Linked DNA regions of Tistrella mobilis. The protein of the gene in region 2 interacts with the protein of the main gene of each other region in a pairwise test. Links are inferred from orthologs where the notes say so. Each region holds a gene or a part of one and is shown on either strand. Other genes may lie near its edges. The genes, in order: uvrA and uvrB.

Region 1 (7,413 bases), 850 kb from region 2 along the record:
CGGCACGCCGCGGCGCCATCAGGTGATCGATCTTCTGGCCCCGGCGATCGCGGCCCATGATCTGCCGCGGGACCGGCTGGAGCGGATGATCGATGCCCGCGAGGTGGATTTCGAACCGGCACCCTTTGCCGATGCCGCTGCGGTCGAAGCCTATGCCCGCGACACGGCGGGACAGCTGGCGCGGTTGCAGGCCAGGGTACTTGGGGTAACCGATGGCGCACGGCTGGATGCGGCCGAGGCGGTCGGTACCGGCTTCGGTCTGGCAGGTGTGCTCAGAGCCCTGCCGCATCAGGCGCGGCGGCGGCGGGTGCTGCTGCCCCGCGACCGGATGGAAGCGGCCGGTCTGGGGACGGGCCAGGTGATTGAACCGCATCTGCGCGACCAGGCGGTAACGACCGCGATTGCCGCCATCGTCGCAGATCTGGCCGGGCGTGCCGGGGCGCTGATCGCCGATGCCCGCAAGGCCGGCCGCCTGCCGCGGCCTGTGGCGGGGCAGGCGGCACTCGCCCGGGTGCATCTGGCACGGCTGGCACGGGCGGGTCATGATCCGTTCACGGCCCCGGCCGTGCTCAGCCCGGCACGTCGGGCTTTCACCCTGCTGCTTGCCCGGGGCTGAGACCGGCGGATCCGTCCTCAGGCGGCCACGGGCCGGGCATCGGCCCAGGCCGCGATGTCTTCGAGCGCCCGGCGGGCCATCACCTGCTTGCGCTCATTCTTGCGGATCTTGCCTTCGAGCGGCGCGAACAGGCCAAAATTCACGTTCATCGGCTGGAAGGTTTCGGGGTTCGCGGCGCCGGTGATATGGGCGAGCAGCGCGCCCATGGCGGTGGTGGCGGGCGGCAGCACGATCTCCTGCCCCAGTGCCTCTGCCGCAGCGAAGCGGCCGGCCAGCAGGCCCATGGCCGCGCTTTCGACATAGCCTTCGACGCCGGTCACCTGGCCGGCAAAGCGCAGATGCGGGGCCGCCTTCAGCCGCATCACCCCGTCCAGCACCCGCGGGCTGTTGATGAAGGTGTTGCGGTGGATGCCGCCCAGCCGGGCGAACTCGGCATTCTGCAGACCCGGAATCATCCGGAAGATCCGGCTCTGTTCGCCGTATTTCAGCTTGGTCTGGAAACCGACCATGTTCCAGAGCGTGCCGGAGGCGTTGTCCTGGCGCAGCTGGACCACGGCATGCGGCGAGCGGCCGGTGCGCGGATCGGTCAGGCCGACCGGCTTCATCGGGCCGAAGCGCAGGGTCTCGGGCCCGCGTTCCGCCATCACCTCGATCGGCAGGCAGCCTTCGAAATAGGGCGTCGACTTCTCCCACTCCTTGAAGTCGGTCTTCTCGCCGCCGATGATCGCGGCGATGAAGGCTTCATAGGTCTCCCGGTCCAGCGGGCAGTTGACATAATCGGCACCGGTGCCGCCCGGCCCCGGCTTGTCGTAGCGCGACTGCATCCAGGCAATGTCGAAGTCGATGCTGTCCCGGTGCACGATCGGCGCAATGGCGTCGAAGAAGGCGAGGCTGTCCTCGCCGGTGGCGGCGCGCACCGCCTCGGCAAGGGCAGGGGAGGTCAGCGGCCCGGTGGCGATGATCGTCCGGCCCCAGTCTGCCGGCGGCAGGCCGGTCACCTCTTCACGGCGGATCTCAAGCAGCGGATGGGCACGCAACCGTTCTTCCACCGCGGCCGAGAAACCGTGGCGATCGACCGCGAGCGCGCCACCCGCCGGCACCTGATGGGAATCGGCTGCGGCCATGATCACGCTGTCGGCGCGCCGCATCTCGGCATGGAGCACGCCCACCGCATTCGAGGTGGCGTCATCGGACCGGAAGGAGTTCGAGCAGACCAGTTCCGCCAGACCGTCGGTTGCATGGGCCTCGGTCTTTCTGACCGGGCGCATCTCGTGCAGGATCACCGGCACGCCTGACTGCAGCAGCTGCCAGGCAGCCTCGGAACCGGCAAGACCGCCGCCCACGACATGGACGGGAGCGATATGAACCGGGGCAGAGGTCTTCACGGGCACCAACCTTTCCTGTGGCCGACGGCAGAGACGAACCGTCGCCCCAGGACATATTACAGTCGGGCCCGGCCCTCAAGCGGGAGCCGTAGCTTCAGACCCCGCTTCTCAGACCCGGCGCGGCGCCCGGCTGGCGGATTCGAGGGCGGCCGGTGCACTGGCGGCACGGAAACCGGCAAGGCCGAGGGCGGCCACGATCACCGCCACGTCGTCAGGCCGGGCTGCATCCGATGTGACCCCGTCGCGCCCCGTAAGGGCGAACAGCGCGCCGCCGACCAGCAGAGCGGTGACCAGGCCGGCGCGCCGGCGCGCTTCGGCCGGGGCGATCATCGGCTGGGTGAGCTCCCGGCGCTGGGCCCCGCGCGAGATCAGATCGGCGATGGTGTCGGCGATCATCGCCATATCCGCCGGGGCCGGAGCCTGGGTCGGATGGGCGGCGTCGCCGCCGGTGGCGGAACGAGCGGCATCGGTGAGCAGGCGGCGACCGATGCGGGCGATGCCCTGGGCGGCCGTGTCGGGCGCAAGCCCGGCGAGGCCCGGGGCACGCGGATCACTGGCGGCGAGTATGGCGGGCAATGTATGGACGGAATCTCCGTGACGTGTGGGTTCCAGATGTTGCGCGCACGAGTCGTTCTTCGCCGCCGATGCTCCGAGCATGTGGCAAACCCCCGGTCTGTCCCGATCATCACGTTCAACTTACCGTCCGGACACGCAGTTCTGATCGCGGCGCGTTCCGTCCTGTGCTCACGCTATGACAGGACGTCGGTGACGGCAAGTCACCGACGTTCCACAGTCAACGTTTTTTACCCGATCAGCCCGTTCAGGCCTGTCCGAGGTAGATAACAGGTGCAAAATCGTACGGAATCTCGCAAATCTGGCGAAATTTATGGTGAAGATGGATTTAATTGACCCGGCATCTATCTTTCATTCGGCTGAAATGATTCGCGCACCGGCCCGTTTTGCGTTTTCCATGGCAAGATGCCGGCCCAGATAGTGGCCGGTATGGCTGGCGGGGTTGTGGATGACATCCTCCGGCGTGCCCTCGGCCACGATGTGGCCGCCGCCGGACCCGCCTTCAGGGCCCATGTCTATCAGCCAGTCCGCTGTTTTGATAACGTCGAGATTGTGCTCGATCACCACCACCGTGTTGCCCTGATCGACCAGGGTGTGCAGGACTTCGAGCAGCTTGCGGACGTCGTCGAAGTGCAGGCCGGTGGTCGGCTCGTCCAGGATATAGAGTGTCCGCCCGGTCGCCCGACGCGACAGCTCTTTGGCCAGCTTCACCCGCTGGGCTTCGCCGCCCGACAGGGTGGTGGCGGACTGGCCGAGACGGATATAGCCAAGCCCGACCTCGGCGATCGTGCGCAGCTTGTCGCGGATCGACGGCATGGCCTGGAAGAAGTCCAGCCCCTCGTCGACGGTCATGTCGAGGACGTCGGCGATCGACTTGCCCTTGAACTGGACCTCCAGCGTCTCGCGGTTATAGCGCTTGCCCTTGCAGGCATCGCACTGGACATAGACGTCGGGCAGGAAGTGCATTTCGATCCGGATCACGCCGTCGCCCTGGCAGGCCTCGCAGCGACCGCCCTTGACGTTGAACGAGAAGCGGCCCGGCTTATAGCCGCGCGCCTTGGCGTCCGGCAGGCCGGCGAACCAGTCGCGGATCTGGGTGAACAGGCCGACATAGGTCGCCGGGTTCGACCGGGGGGTGCGGCCGATCGGCGACTGGTCGATGTTGATGATCTTGTCGATATGCTCCAGCCCATCGATGCGGTCGTGCTGGCCCGGATGGGTACGGGCACCGTTGAGCCGGCGGGCGATCGCCTGGTAGAGCGTCTCGATCACCAGCGTCGACTTGCCGCCGCCGGAGACGCCGGTGACGCAGGTGAAGGTGCCGAGCGGGAAGCTGGCGGTGACATCGTGGAGGTTGTTGGAGCGGGCGCCGACCAGGGTGATGGCCTCGCCCGTGCCTTTGCGCCGTTCTTCCGGCACCGGAATCAGCTTCGCACCGGTCAGATAGCGACCGGTGAGCGAGGCCGGGTTGGCCATGATTTCCGCCGGTGTCCCCTCGGCGACCACCTTGCCGCCATGCTCGCCCGCGCCCGGCCCCATGTCGATGACATGATCGGCGGCGCGGATGGCGTCTTCGTCGTGCTCGACCACCAGCACCGAATTGCCCAGATCGCGCAGGTCCTTCAGCGCGGCCAGCAGCCGGTCGTTGTCGCGTTGATGCAGGCCGATCGAGGGCTCGTCGAGCACGTAAAGCACGCCCGTCAGGCGCGAGCCGATCTGTGAGGCAAGGCGGATGCGCTGGCTCTCGCCACCCGAAAGCGAACCGGAGCCGCGGGCGAGGGTGAGATAGTCGAGCCCCACTTCGGTGAGGAAGCGCAGCCGCTCGTTGATCTCCTTCAGGATCCGCTGGGCGATCTCCCGGCGCTTGGCATCGAGACGGCCGTCGAGCGCACCGAACCAGGACCGGGCCTCGCCGATCGACATCGCCGAGACGTCGGCAATGTTCTTCATGTCGATCTTGACCGCGAGTGCCGTTTCCTTCAGGCGCTGACCACCGCAGGTTTCACAGGGACGATTGCCCTGGAAGCGCGACAGTTCCTCGCGGATGAAGGCACTGTCTGTCTCGCGCCAGCGCCGCTCCAGATTGGGGATCACGCCTTCAAAGGGGCGGTCGACGGTATAGTTGCGCGCGCCGTCTTCATAGCGGATCTTGATGGCTTCTTCGCCACTGCCGAACAGGATGGCCTGACGGACCCGGTCGGGCAGTTTCTCCCAGGACTGGGTCAGCGTCACCTTGTAGTGTGCGGCGATGCCGGCAAGCGTCTGGTTGTAGAACTGGGTGGTCGACTTGGCCCAGGGGGCGATCGCGCCCTCGCGCAGGCCCAGCGACGGGTCCGGCACCACCAGTTCGGGGTCGAAATGGCTCTTCACCCCCAGCCCGTCGCAATCCGGGCAGGCGCCATAGGGATTGTTGAAGCTGAACAGCCGGGGCTCGATCTCGTCGATGGTGAAGCCGGAAACCGGGCAGGCGAAGCGAGCCGAGAAGGTCGTGCGGTCGCCGGTGTCGGCATTCTCGGCGATCATGATGCCGTCGGCGAGATCGAGCGCGGTCTCGACGCTGTCGGCCAGCCGGTTGCCCAGCCCGTCGCGGATGACGATGCGATCGACCACGACCTCGATATCATGCTTGCGCTTCTTGTCGAGCGCGGGCGCGTCCTCGATCTCGTGAATCTCGCCGTCGATCTTCACGCGGGTGAAGCCGCGCTTCATCAGCTCGGCCAGTTCCTTGCGGTACTCGCCCTTGCGGCCGCGCACCACGGGGGCAAGCAGCAGCAGGCGGGTGCCGTCGCCCATCTCCATCATCCGGTCGACCATCTGGCTGACCGTCTGGCTTTCGATCGGCAGGCCGGTTGCGGGAGAATAGGGGATGCCGACCCGTGCCCAGAGCAGGCGCATATAGTCGTAGATCTCGGTGACGGTGCCCACGGTCGAGCGCGGATTGCGCGAGGTGGTCTTCTGCTCGATCGAAATGGCGGGCGACAGGCCGTCGATACGCTCGACATCCGGCTTCTGCATCAGCTCCAGGAACTGACGGGCATAGGCCGACAGGCTTTCGACATAGCGGCGCTGACCTTCGGCATAGATGGTGTCGAAGGCGAGCGACGACTTGCCGGAGCCGCTGAGGCCGGTGATCACCACCAGCCGGTCGCGCGGAATATCGACGTCGACGTCCTTGAGATTGTGTTCCCGCGCCCCGCGGACGCTGATCAGTCTGGTGGTGTCGCGCATCTGATCCCGCACCATGTGCCTCGCCGGCCGGATGTCGTTCCAGCGCCCCGCGCTGCAGGGCAGCACACGAACAAATAGTGCACGGATGCCTGATCGTCACGTGGCAAATCATGTCAGGAGGCCGGGGATATTCACCAGGGCCAGGGCGGCAGCCATGCGCCGGTGGCATGGCTGCCCGGGGTCCCCGGGGTGCGCCCCGGTGCCTGTGGCCGCTGCTCAGGCCTCGCGGATATGACGGATGAAGGCGCCGACGCGGACGGTCAGCTGCTGGCCCTCCTCGACCAGGGCGGTCGAGGTGTCGAGCACGCGCCGGGCCATGGTGCCGGCATCTTCGGCGCTGCGTGACACGCGGCCGATTTCGGCACTGACCCGGCCGGCGCCGGCGGCCGCCTGGCTGATCGAGGCCGCGATCTCGCTGGTGGCGCTGCGCTGCCTGTCGACCGCACCCGAGATGCCATCGACCACCTGGCTGATCCGGTCGATGGTGGCGCCGACGCGGCTGATCGTCGATGCGGCCTCGCTTGCGACCGTGCGGATCTGGGCGATGCGCGCCTCGATATCTGCGGTCGCACGGCTGGTCTGGGTGGCAAGGCTCTTCACTTCCGATGCCACGACGGCGAAACCCTTGCCGGCCTCACCGGCGCGGGCCGCCTCGATGGTGGCGTTGAGGGCGAGAAGATTGGTCTGCTCGGCGATGTCGCTGATCAGGCGGACGACCTCGCCGATCTGGTTGGCGGCCTCCACCAGCCCGGTCACGGTATGGTTCGAACGCCGGGCCTCGCCCACCGCCTCGGTGGTGATGGTGGATCCTTCTGCGACCTGACGGAGGATGTCGCTGATGGCCGCGCTCAGCTGTTCCGTCGATCCGGCCACGGTCTGAACGCTGCGGGCCGTTTCATCGGCGGAACCGGCGACGCCCGAGCTGGTCTCGCGGGCCTGATCGACACCGGCACTCATGGCCCGGGCGGTGTCGCGCATCTGCTGCGACGATTGCCGCACGGCCGTGACCACCTCGCCGATGGAGCGCTCGAAATCCGCGGCAAGACGGTCCAGGGCGGCAGCCTTCTCGGCCTCGGCCTGAAGACGCTGGGTATCGTTGACCTGACGCAGGCGTTCGGCTTCGGCCATGCCGTCGCGGAAGACCAGCAGTGCCCGTGCCATTTCGCCCAGTTCGTCACGCCGGTCGAGCCCGTTCAGGTCGACGGTGGTGTGGCCGCCTGCCAGCTCACGCATGGCGCCGATCGCGCGGGCGAGCGGGCGGGCGAGCAGGGTGCGCAGGCCCAGGATCAGGGCGATGAGAAGCGTGAGCATGGCGGCGGCGGTCAGAAGGGCGCTCTGCCACAGGGCCGTGCTGGTTGCAGCCTCGACCTCGGCAAGCGACCAGGCGGCGGCGATGGCGCCGACCAGCTTCTGATCCTTGCCGGCGAAAACCGGCCGCACGAGCAGTATGGCTGCGGATGTCTCTTCGTCATAGGCCTCGCTGCGGCCGAGTGCGGCGGCAGCGCGGCCGTGAAGGGCGGCCAGATCGGCTGCGGTCAGGCGTGGATCATCCATGCCGACGATCCGGCTGCCGTCGAGGGAGAAGGCGGCAAAAGAGGCGAGGCGGTTGCC
Region 2 (7,014 bases):
ACATCTGCATAGAGCCCGGCGACCTGATCGCCATAGCCGTTCCACTTCAGCGTCGGGATCTCCTCGCCGGTGTCGATCACCTGCTCACGCGCCTGGCTCCAGCGCGGATGCGACACCTCGGGGTTCACATTGGCCCAGAAACCGTATTCCTGGTCCTGCAACTGCTCCCAGAAGCTCACCGGGCGCTGGTCGGTGAAGGTGAAGCGCACGATCGATTTGATCGACTTGAAGCCGTATTTCCACGGCACCACCAGCCTGAGTGGCGCACCATGCTGGCGGGGCAGCGGCTTGCCATAGATGCCGGTGGCGATGAAGGCCAGTTCGTTGGTCGCCTCGGCCATGGTCAGCCCTTCGACATAGGGCCAGGGCAGCCAGATCGAGCGCTGGCCATGAGCCATCTCGCGATCCTCGAAGGTCTCCATGCGCAGATATGTCGCCCCGGCCTTGGGCTGCGCCAGCTTCACCAGGTCGGCAAGGGGGAAGCCGCTCCAGGGCACGACCATCGACCAGGCCTCGACGCAGCGGAAGCGGTAGATCCGCTCTTCCAGCGCCATCCGGCGGATCAGGGCGTCGGCATCCAGCGTCTGCGGCGCCTCGACCATGCCGTCGATGGTCACCGTCCAGGGCTGGACCTTCAGCTTCTGGGCATCGGGCCAGATCCGCTTATGGGTGCCGAATTCGTAGAAATTGTTGTAAGAAGACGCGGTCTTCTCGACCGTCACCGGCCGGCCCGCATCGGCATAGGCCGGGTTGGTCTTCGCGGGGTAGAGATCGCCCCAGGGCGTGTCGGGGGTGGGATCGCCCGGCTGATAGGCGAAGGCACGGCCGGGCATCAGCAGGCTGCCGCCCAGCCCGCCCGCAACCGCCCCGACCGCCCCCAGGCCCAGCCCCTTCAGCACGGAACGGCGGTCACGCCAGACGGTTTCGGGGGTGACTGCGCGCTCGGGCAGCTCCCAGCTGCGGCGGCGGATGATGCGCATGGGTCCGGCTCCTGACCTGCGGAAAAGACTGGCGACGTTCAGGGAGATACGCGCCTCTCCGGATAATGGATGCCACGGCCGCCCGCGCAAAGACCTCACGTCACCGCTCACGCAGGCGTGATCGCCCCCTCAAGACGCCCCCCCAAGACAAAGCCCCCCGGCCGCAGAACGCGACCGGGGGGCTTTGTCAGAACCGGATCCCGGGGGATCAGACCAGTTCGTTGCAGGCGCGCGCGATGCGGCCGCAGGCGTCTTCCAGCACCTCGTCGGCCGTGGCGTAAGAGATGCGGAAATAGGGGTCGAGGCCGAAGGCGGCGCCATGGACGACGGCGATGCCGACATGCTCAAGCAGGTAGGTGGCGAAGTCCTCGGACGAGCCGATGACCTGGCCCGACGGGGTCTTCTTGCCCAACACGCCCTCGCAGGACGGATAGACATAGAAGGCGCCTTCCGGCACCGGGCAGACCAGGCCCGGGGCCTGGTTCAGCAGGCGGACGACCAGATCGCGGCGGACCTGGAAACGGGCCGCGCGCTCGGCGATGAAATCCTGCGGGCCGTTCAGCGCCTCGACGGCAGCCGCCTGGCTGATCGAGGACGGGTTCGAGGTCGACTGCGACTGGATCGCGGTCATCGCCTTGATGATGTTGGCCGGGCCGCCGGCATAACCGATGCGCCAGCCGGTCATCGAATAGGCCTTGGACACGCCGTTGACCGTCAGCGTGCGGTCATAAAGCTCCGGCGCGACCTGGGCGATGGTCGCGAACTCGAAACCGTCGAACAGGATGTGCTCGTACATGTCGTCGGTCAGCACCAGCACATGCGGATGGCGGACCAGCACATCGGCCAGCGCCCGCAGCTCGGCAGCGCTGTAGGCGGCGCCGCTCGGGTTGCTGGGCGAGTTCAGGATCAGCCATTTGGTGCGGGGCGTGATCGCCGCTTCCAGCTGTGCGGGCTGGATCTTGAAGCCGGTCTCACGGCCGGCCTCGACGAAGACCGGCACGCCCTCGGCCAGCAGTGCCATGTCGGGATACGAAACCCAGTACGGCGCCGGGATGATCACCTCGTCGCCCGGGTTCAGCGTCGCCATGAAAGCGTTGTAGAGCACCTGCTTGCCGCCGGTGCCGACCACGATCTGGTTCGCCGCGTAATCCAGCCCGTTCTCACGCTTGAACTTGTTGCGCACCGCCTCGACCAGCGCCTTGGTGCCCTGCACCGGCGTGTACTTGGTCTGCCCGTCGCGGATCGCCTTGATCGCGGCTTCCTTGATGTTGTCGGGCGTGTCGAAATCGGGTTCGCCCGCGCCCAGGCCGATGATGTCGCGCCCGGCTTCCTTGAGCTGGGCGGCCTTGGCGGTGACGGCGAGCGTCGGCGACGGCTTGATTCGGGACAGGCGGTCGGCGATCACGGACATTTGGATCGGCTCTTCGGCTGGGGACTGGAGGGATGAGCGACATGCCGGCCGGTCGCGAGACGACGCTCGGGCGCGCGGCGGAGGTCGTGCGGCAACGTACTCCCGCCCCCCGGGGCTTTCAACGGAAAAGCCCTCATGCGAGGGCCCTCCGCCCTCCTGACATCACCTGTCAGGAGGTGCCGGTATCCGCCGCACTCAATCGCTGAAAATCCGGCTGAAAATCCTATATATGGCAGTGGCCCCGCTGCGTGAGCGGCGACCATACGTCCTGACCGTCTGGAGATCCGAGCGCCCATGCCCGTCCTGATGCCCGGCCGCACCTTCGACGACCGCGAGGTCCCGGATCCGATGCCGACCCGTCCGACCGGTCGGGCGGACTTCAACCTGGTCAGCGCCTTCGAACCCGCGGGTGATCAGCCGACCGCCATCGCGGAACTGCTCGACGGCATCCGCAACCGGGAACGCGATCAGGTGCTGCTGGGTGTCACCGGCTCGGGCAAGACCTTCACCATGGCCCAGGTGATCGCCGCAGAGGGCCGTCCGGCCCTGATCCTGGCGCCGAACAAGACGCTGGCCGCCCAGCTCTATGGCGAGATGAAACAGTTCTTCCCCGAGAACGCGGTAGAATACTTCGTCTCGTATTACGACTACTATCAGCCCGAAGCCTATGTGCCCCGCTCCGATACCTATATCGAGAAGGAAGCCTCGATCAACGAGCAGATCGACCGGATGCGCCACTCGGCCACCCGTGCCCTGCTGGAGCGGCGCGATGTAGTGATCGTGGCCTCGGTGTCGTGCATCTACGGTATCGGCGCGGTGGAAACCTATGCCCGGATGACGCTGGATATCGCGAAGGGCGAGACGATCGACCGGACGGTTCTGCTGAAAAAACTGGTCGAGCTGCAGTATCGTCGCAACGATACCGGTTTCCAGCGCGGCGCCTTCCGGGTGCGCGGCGATGTGGTCGAAATCTTCCCCGCCCATCTGGAAGACCGCGCCTGGCGGCTCAGCCTATTCGGCGACGAGGTTGAGGCGATCGTCGAATTCGACCCGCTGACCGGCGAAAAGACCGGCAGTTTCCCCAAGGTGCGCATCTACCCGAACAGCCACTATGTCACGCCCAAGCCGACGCTCGCCCAGGCGGTGAAACACATCAAGGAAGAGCTGAAGGCCCGGCTTGCGCAGTTCGAGGCCGAAGGCAAGCTGCTGGAGGCCCAGCGGCTGGAACAGCGCACCACCTTCGATATGGAGATGATCGAGGCGACGGGATCCTGCGCCGGCATCGAGAACTATTCCCGCTATCTGTCGGGCCGCGCACCCGGCGAGCCGCCGCCGACCCTGTTCGAATACCTGCCGGACGACGCCCTGCTCTTCGTCGACGAGAGCCATGTGACCGTGCCGCAGGTGGGCGGCATGTTCCGCGGCGACTTCCAGCGCAAATCCGTGCTGTCGGATTACGGCTTCCGTCTGCCGTCCTGTGCCGACAACCGGCCGCTGAAATTCGAGGAATGGGACGCGATGCGGCCGCAATCGGTTTTCGTGTCGGCGACCCCCGGTCCCTGGGAGCTGGAGCGCACCGGCGGCACCTTCGTCGAACAGGTCATCCGCCCCACCGGGCTGATCGATCCGCCGGTGATCGTGCGGCCCTGCACCCGCCAGGTCGATGATCTTCTGGCCGAAGCGCGCGACACCATCGCGAAGGGCTATCGGGTGCTGGTGACCACGCTGACCAAGCGCATGGCCGAAGACCTCACGGAGTACATGCACGAAGCCGGCCTGAAGGTCCGCTATCTGCATTCGGACATCGAGACGCTGGAGCGCATCGAGATCATCCGCGACCTGCGCAAGGGCGTGTTCGACATCCTGATCGGCATCAACCTGCTGCGCGAAGGCCTCGACATTCCCGAATGTGCGCTGGTGGCGATCCTGGATGCCGACAAGGAAGGCTTCCTGCGCTCGAAAACCTCTCTGGTCCAGACCATCGGCCGCGCGGCCCGCAATATCGACGGCCGGGTGCTCTGCTATGCCGATCACATGACCGAGAGCCTGTCCTACGCCATCGCCGAGACCGAACGCCGCCGCGCCAAGCAGATGGCCTATAATCAGGAGCATGGCATCACGCCCGAAAGCGTGCGCAAGACCATCGGCGACGCGCTGGGCAGTGTTTACGAGGCCGACTATCTGGAAGTAGAGGTCGAAGACGCCGATCAGGGCCATCTGGTCGGCCACAATCTCCGCGCCTACAAGGAAGATCTGGAGAAGCGGATGCGGGCAGCGGCGGCCGATCTGGAATTCGAGGAGGCGGCCCGGCTGCGCGACGAGCTCAAGCGCCTGGATGCCGCCGAACTGGGTCTCGCCGAGGGGGCAGGTCCGGCCCTTGCTCCGCCGAAGGGGCGCGGCGGCCGGCTGGATTCACGGGCAGCCCGGGTGGCAGGCGGCGCCAAGACCGGCGGCCGGCGCGGCGCGCTCAAATCCGGCAAACCCACCGGACGCAAGCGCGGCTGACTGCGGCATGGGAACGACGGCGTGGCCTTTGTCACAGCCGCTGCCCCGAAAATCGATCCGCCCCCCGGAAGCGCGCGTAGGAGAAGCTGCCGTCGCATCGTATCATCGTCGTTGCGCAGCACCGGGCACGGGCATCGGGCGGTGCAACGGGACCGGATTCGGGGCATGACGGCACCGGACGGACACGCCGAAGGGCGGCCACGGATGCCGAGTGGGGGAACCAGGACGTGCGGATCATCGGGCAGATCATTCTGATCGCGGGCCTTGCCGCGGCCGGCGCAGGCGCCTGGTACGGCTGGGATCACCTGGCCGGGGGCGAAGCCGGCCAGGCCTCGGCGACGGTGACACCCGCGACCGTGCGGCCGGTGACCGTGGAACTCGCCGCCGTCACGCCCCGCCAGCTCGCCCGGGTGGTAGAGGCGGTCGGCACCGCCCGTGCCATGGATGCCGTGACGGTCTCCACCAAGATTTCCGGCCGGATTTCGGACCTGAACTTCACCCCTGGCACCACGGTGGAGGCGGGCCGCGTGCTGGCCTCGCTCGACGATGCCGCCGCCAGGGCCACGGTCGCCCAGCTTGAAGCAGCGGTTCACGAAGCTCAGACCCAGCTGGAGCGGACCCGGCAGCTGCGGCAGCGCAACGCCGTCTCGGCCGCGGAATTCGACACCCGCACAACGTCGCTGGCGGCAGCCCGCGCCCAGCTCGCCGCCGCCCGGGCGGAGCTTGCCGATCACAAGGTGGTGGCGCCGTTCACCGGCCGGGTGGGCCTGCGTCAGGTCAGCATCGGCGCGGTGATCGGACCCGACACCGCGATCACGACGCTCGACGACATCGACCCGATCAAACTCTCCTTCGCCGTGCCCGAAACCGCCCTCGCCCAGCTCAGCGCCGGCCAGACCGTGGCCGCCCGCAGCGCCGCCTATCCCGACGAGGCGTTTGCCGGCCGGGTGCAGTTCATCGATACCCGCATCGACGTCGCCACCCGCGCGGTGACGGTGGAAGCCGCGGTCGACAACCCGGACGGGCGGCTGAAGCCGGGCATGTTCATGGCCGTCACCCTCACCCTCGATCCCGGCCCCGACATGCCGACCATCCCTGAGACCGCCATGATCCGCGAAGGCCGGCTCGCCTATGTCTACGTCGCCGGTGCCGACGGCATCGCGAAGCGGCGGATCATCGAGCCCGGCCGCCGCCAGGACGGGCTGATCGAGGTTCTGAAAGGTCTGGAGCCGGGCGAGCCGGTGGTCGTCGCCGGCCATCAGCGCCTGCGCGACGGCGCACCGATCACCGTCGCCACGGGCACCGGCACCACAGGAACCGGCGCCCGGCCGGCCACCGCCGGCTGATGCCCTCCCCGCTGTCGATTCGGGTGCCGTCATGATCCTGTCGGACGTCTCCATCAAGCGCCCGGTCTTCGCGACCGTCCTGTCGCTGCTGCTCGTGGTTCTGGGCCTCTCTGCCGCCATCCGCCTGGCGGTGCGCGAATACCCGGATGTCGACACGCCGGAAGTGTCGATCTCAACCGCCTATCGCGGCGCGCCGGCCTCTCTGGTCGAAACCCAGATCACCGAAATCGTCGAGGGCGCGGTCAGCGGCATCGAAGGCATCCGCAGCATGCGCTCGGTCAGCCGCGACGGCCGGTCCTATGTCTCGATCGAATTCAATGTCGACCGGGATCTGGAAGCCGCGACCAACGATGTCCGCGACAAGGTCGCCCAGGTGATGGACGACCTGCCGGAGACGGCCGATCAGCCGATCATCTCCAAGGCAGATGCCGATGCCCGGGCGATGCTCTGGGTGACGCTGACCTCGGATGCGCGCGATTCGCTTGCCCTCACCGACTATGCCGACCGCTACATCGTCGACCGGCTGTCGGTGGTACCGGGCGTCGCCTCGGTCTATATCGGCGGCGAGCGGCGCTATGCGATGCGGATCTGGATTGACCGTCAGGCCCTGGCCGCCCGCGGGCTGACCGTCACCGACATCACGGCAGCACTCAACCGCGAGAATCTGGAACTTCCCGCCGGCAGCATCGAGACCACCAATCGCGAGGTTACGATCCGCACCGACACACGCTTCGCCGGCGAAGAGGATTTCCGCCGCCTGATCATCGCCGGC

Evidence for each region.
Region 1: the proteins of uvrB (region 2) and uvrA interact in binary tests that used the Escherichia coli proteins (3 or more experiments, as listed by UniProt). The link is inferred for Tistrella mobilis from one-to-one orthologs.

What each region holds. Positions count from the first base shown.
Region 1 is NZ_CP121017.1:2,182,824-2,190,236, forward strand. Bases 2,726-6,117 are described here. They hold uvrA (excinuclease ABC subunit UvrA), read right to left. Parts: upstream 5,803-6,117; coding sequence 2,926-5,802; downstream 2,726-2,925. Other genes in these bases: P7L68_RS15690 (methyl-accepting chemotaxis protein), read right to left, coding at 6,019-6,117. Outside these bases: P7L68_RS15670 (phytoene/squalene synthase family protein), read left to right, coding at 1-616; methylenetetrahydrofolate--tRNA-(uracil(54)-C(5))-methyltransferase (FADH(2)-oxidizing) TrmFO, read right to left, coding at 634-2,001; P7L68_RS15680 (hypothetical protein), read right to left, coding at 2,110-2,577; more of P7L68_RS15690, read right to left, coding at 6,118-7,413. UniProt on the Escherichia coli protein: The UvrABC repair system catalyzes the recognition and processing of DNA lesions. UvrA is an ATPase and a DNA-binding protein. A damage recognition complex composed of 2 UvrA and 2 UvrB subunits scans DNA for abnormalities.
Region 2 is NZ_CP121017.1:1,332,158-1,339,171, reverse strand. The notes cover bases 2,298-5,290. They hold uvrB (excinuclease ABC subunit UvrB), read left to right. Parts: upstream 2,298-2,685; coding sequence 2,686-4,896; downstream 4,897-5,290. Other genes in these bases: P7L68_RS11860 (efflux RND transporter periplasmic adaptor subunit), read left to right, coding at 5,124-5,290; P7L68_RS11870 (pyridoxal phosphate-dependent aminotransferase), read right to left, coding at 2,298-2,391. Outside these bases: protein-methionine-sulfoxide reductase catalytic subunit MsrP, read right to left, coding at 1-980; more of P7L68_RS11870, read right to left, coding at 1,189-2,297; more of P7L68_RS11860, read left to right, coding at 5,291-6,242; P7L68_RS11855 (efflux RND transporter permease subunit), read left to right, coding at 6,274-7,014. UniProt on the Escherichia coli protein: The UvrABC repair system catalyzes the recognition and processing of DNA lesions. A damage recognition complex composed of 2 UvrA and 2 UvrB subunits scans DNA for abnormalities.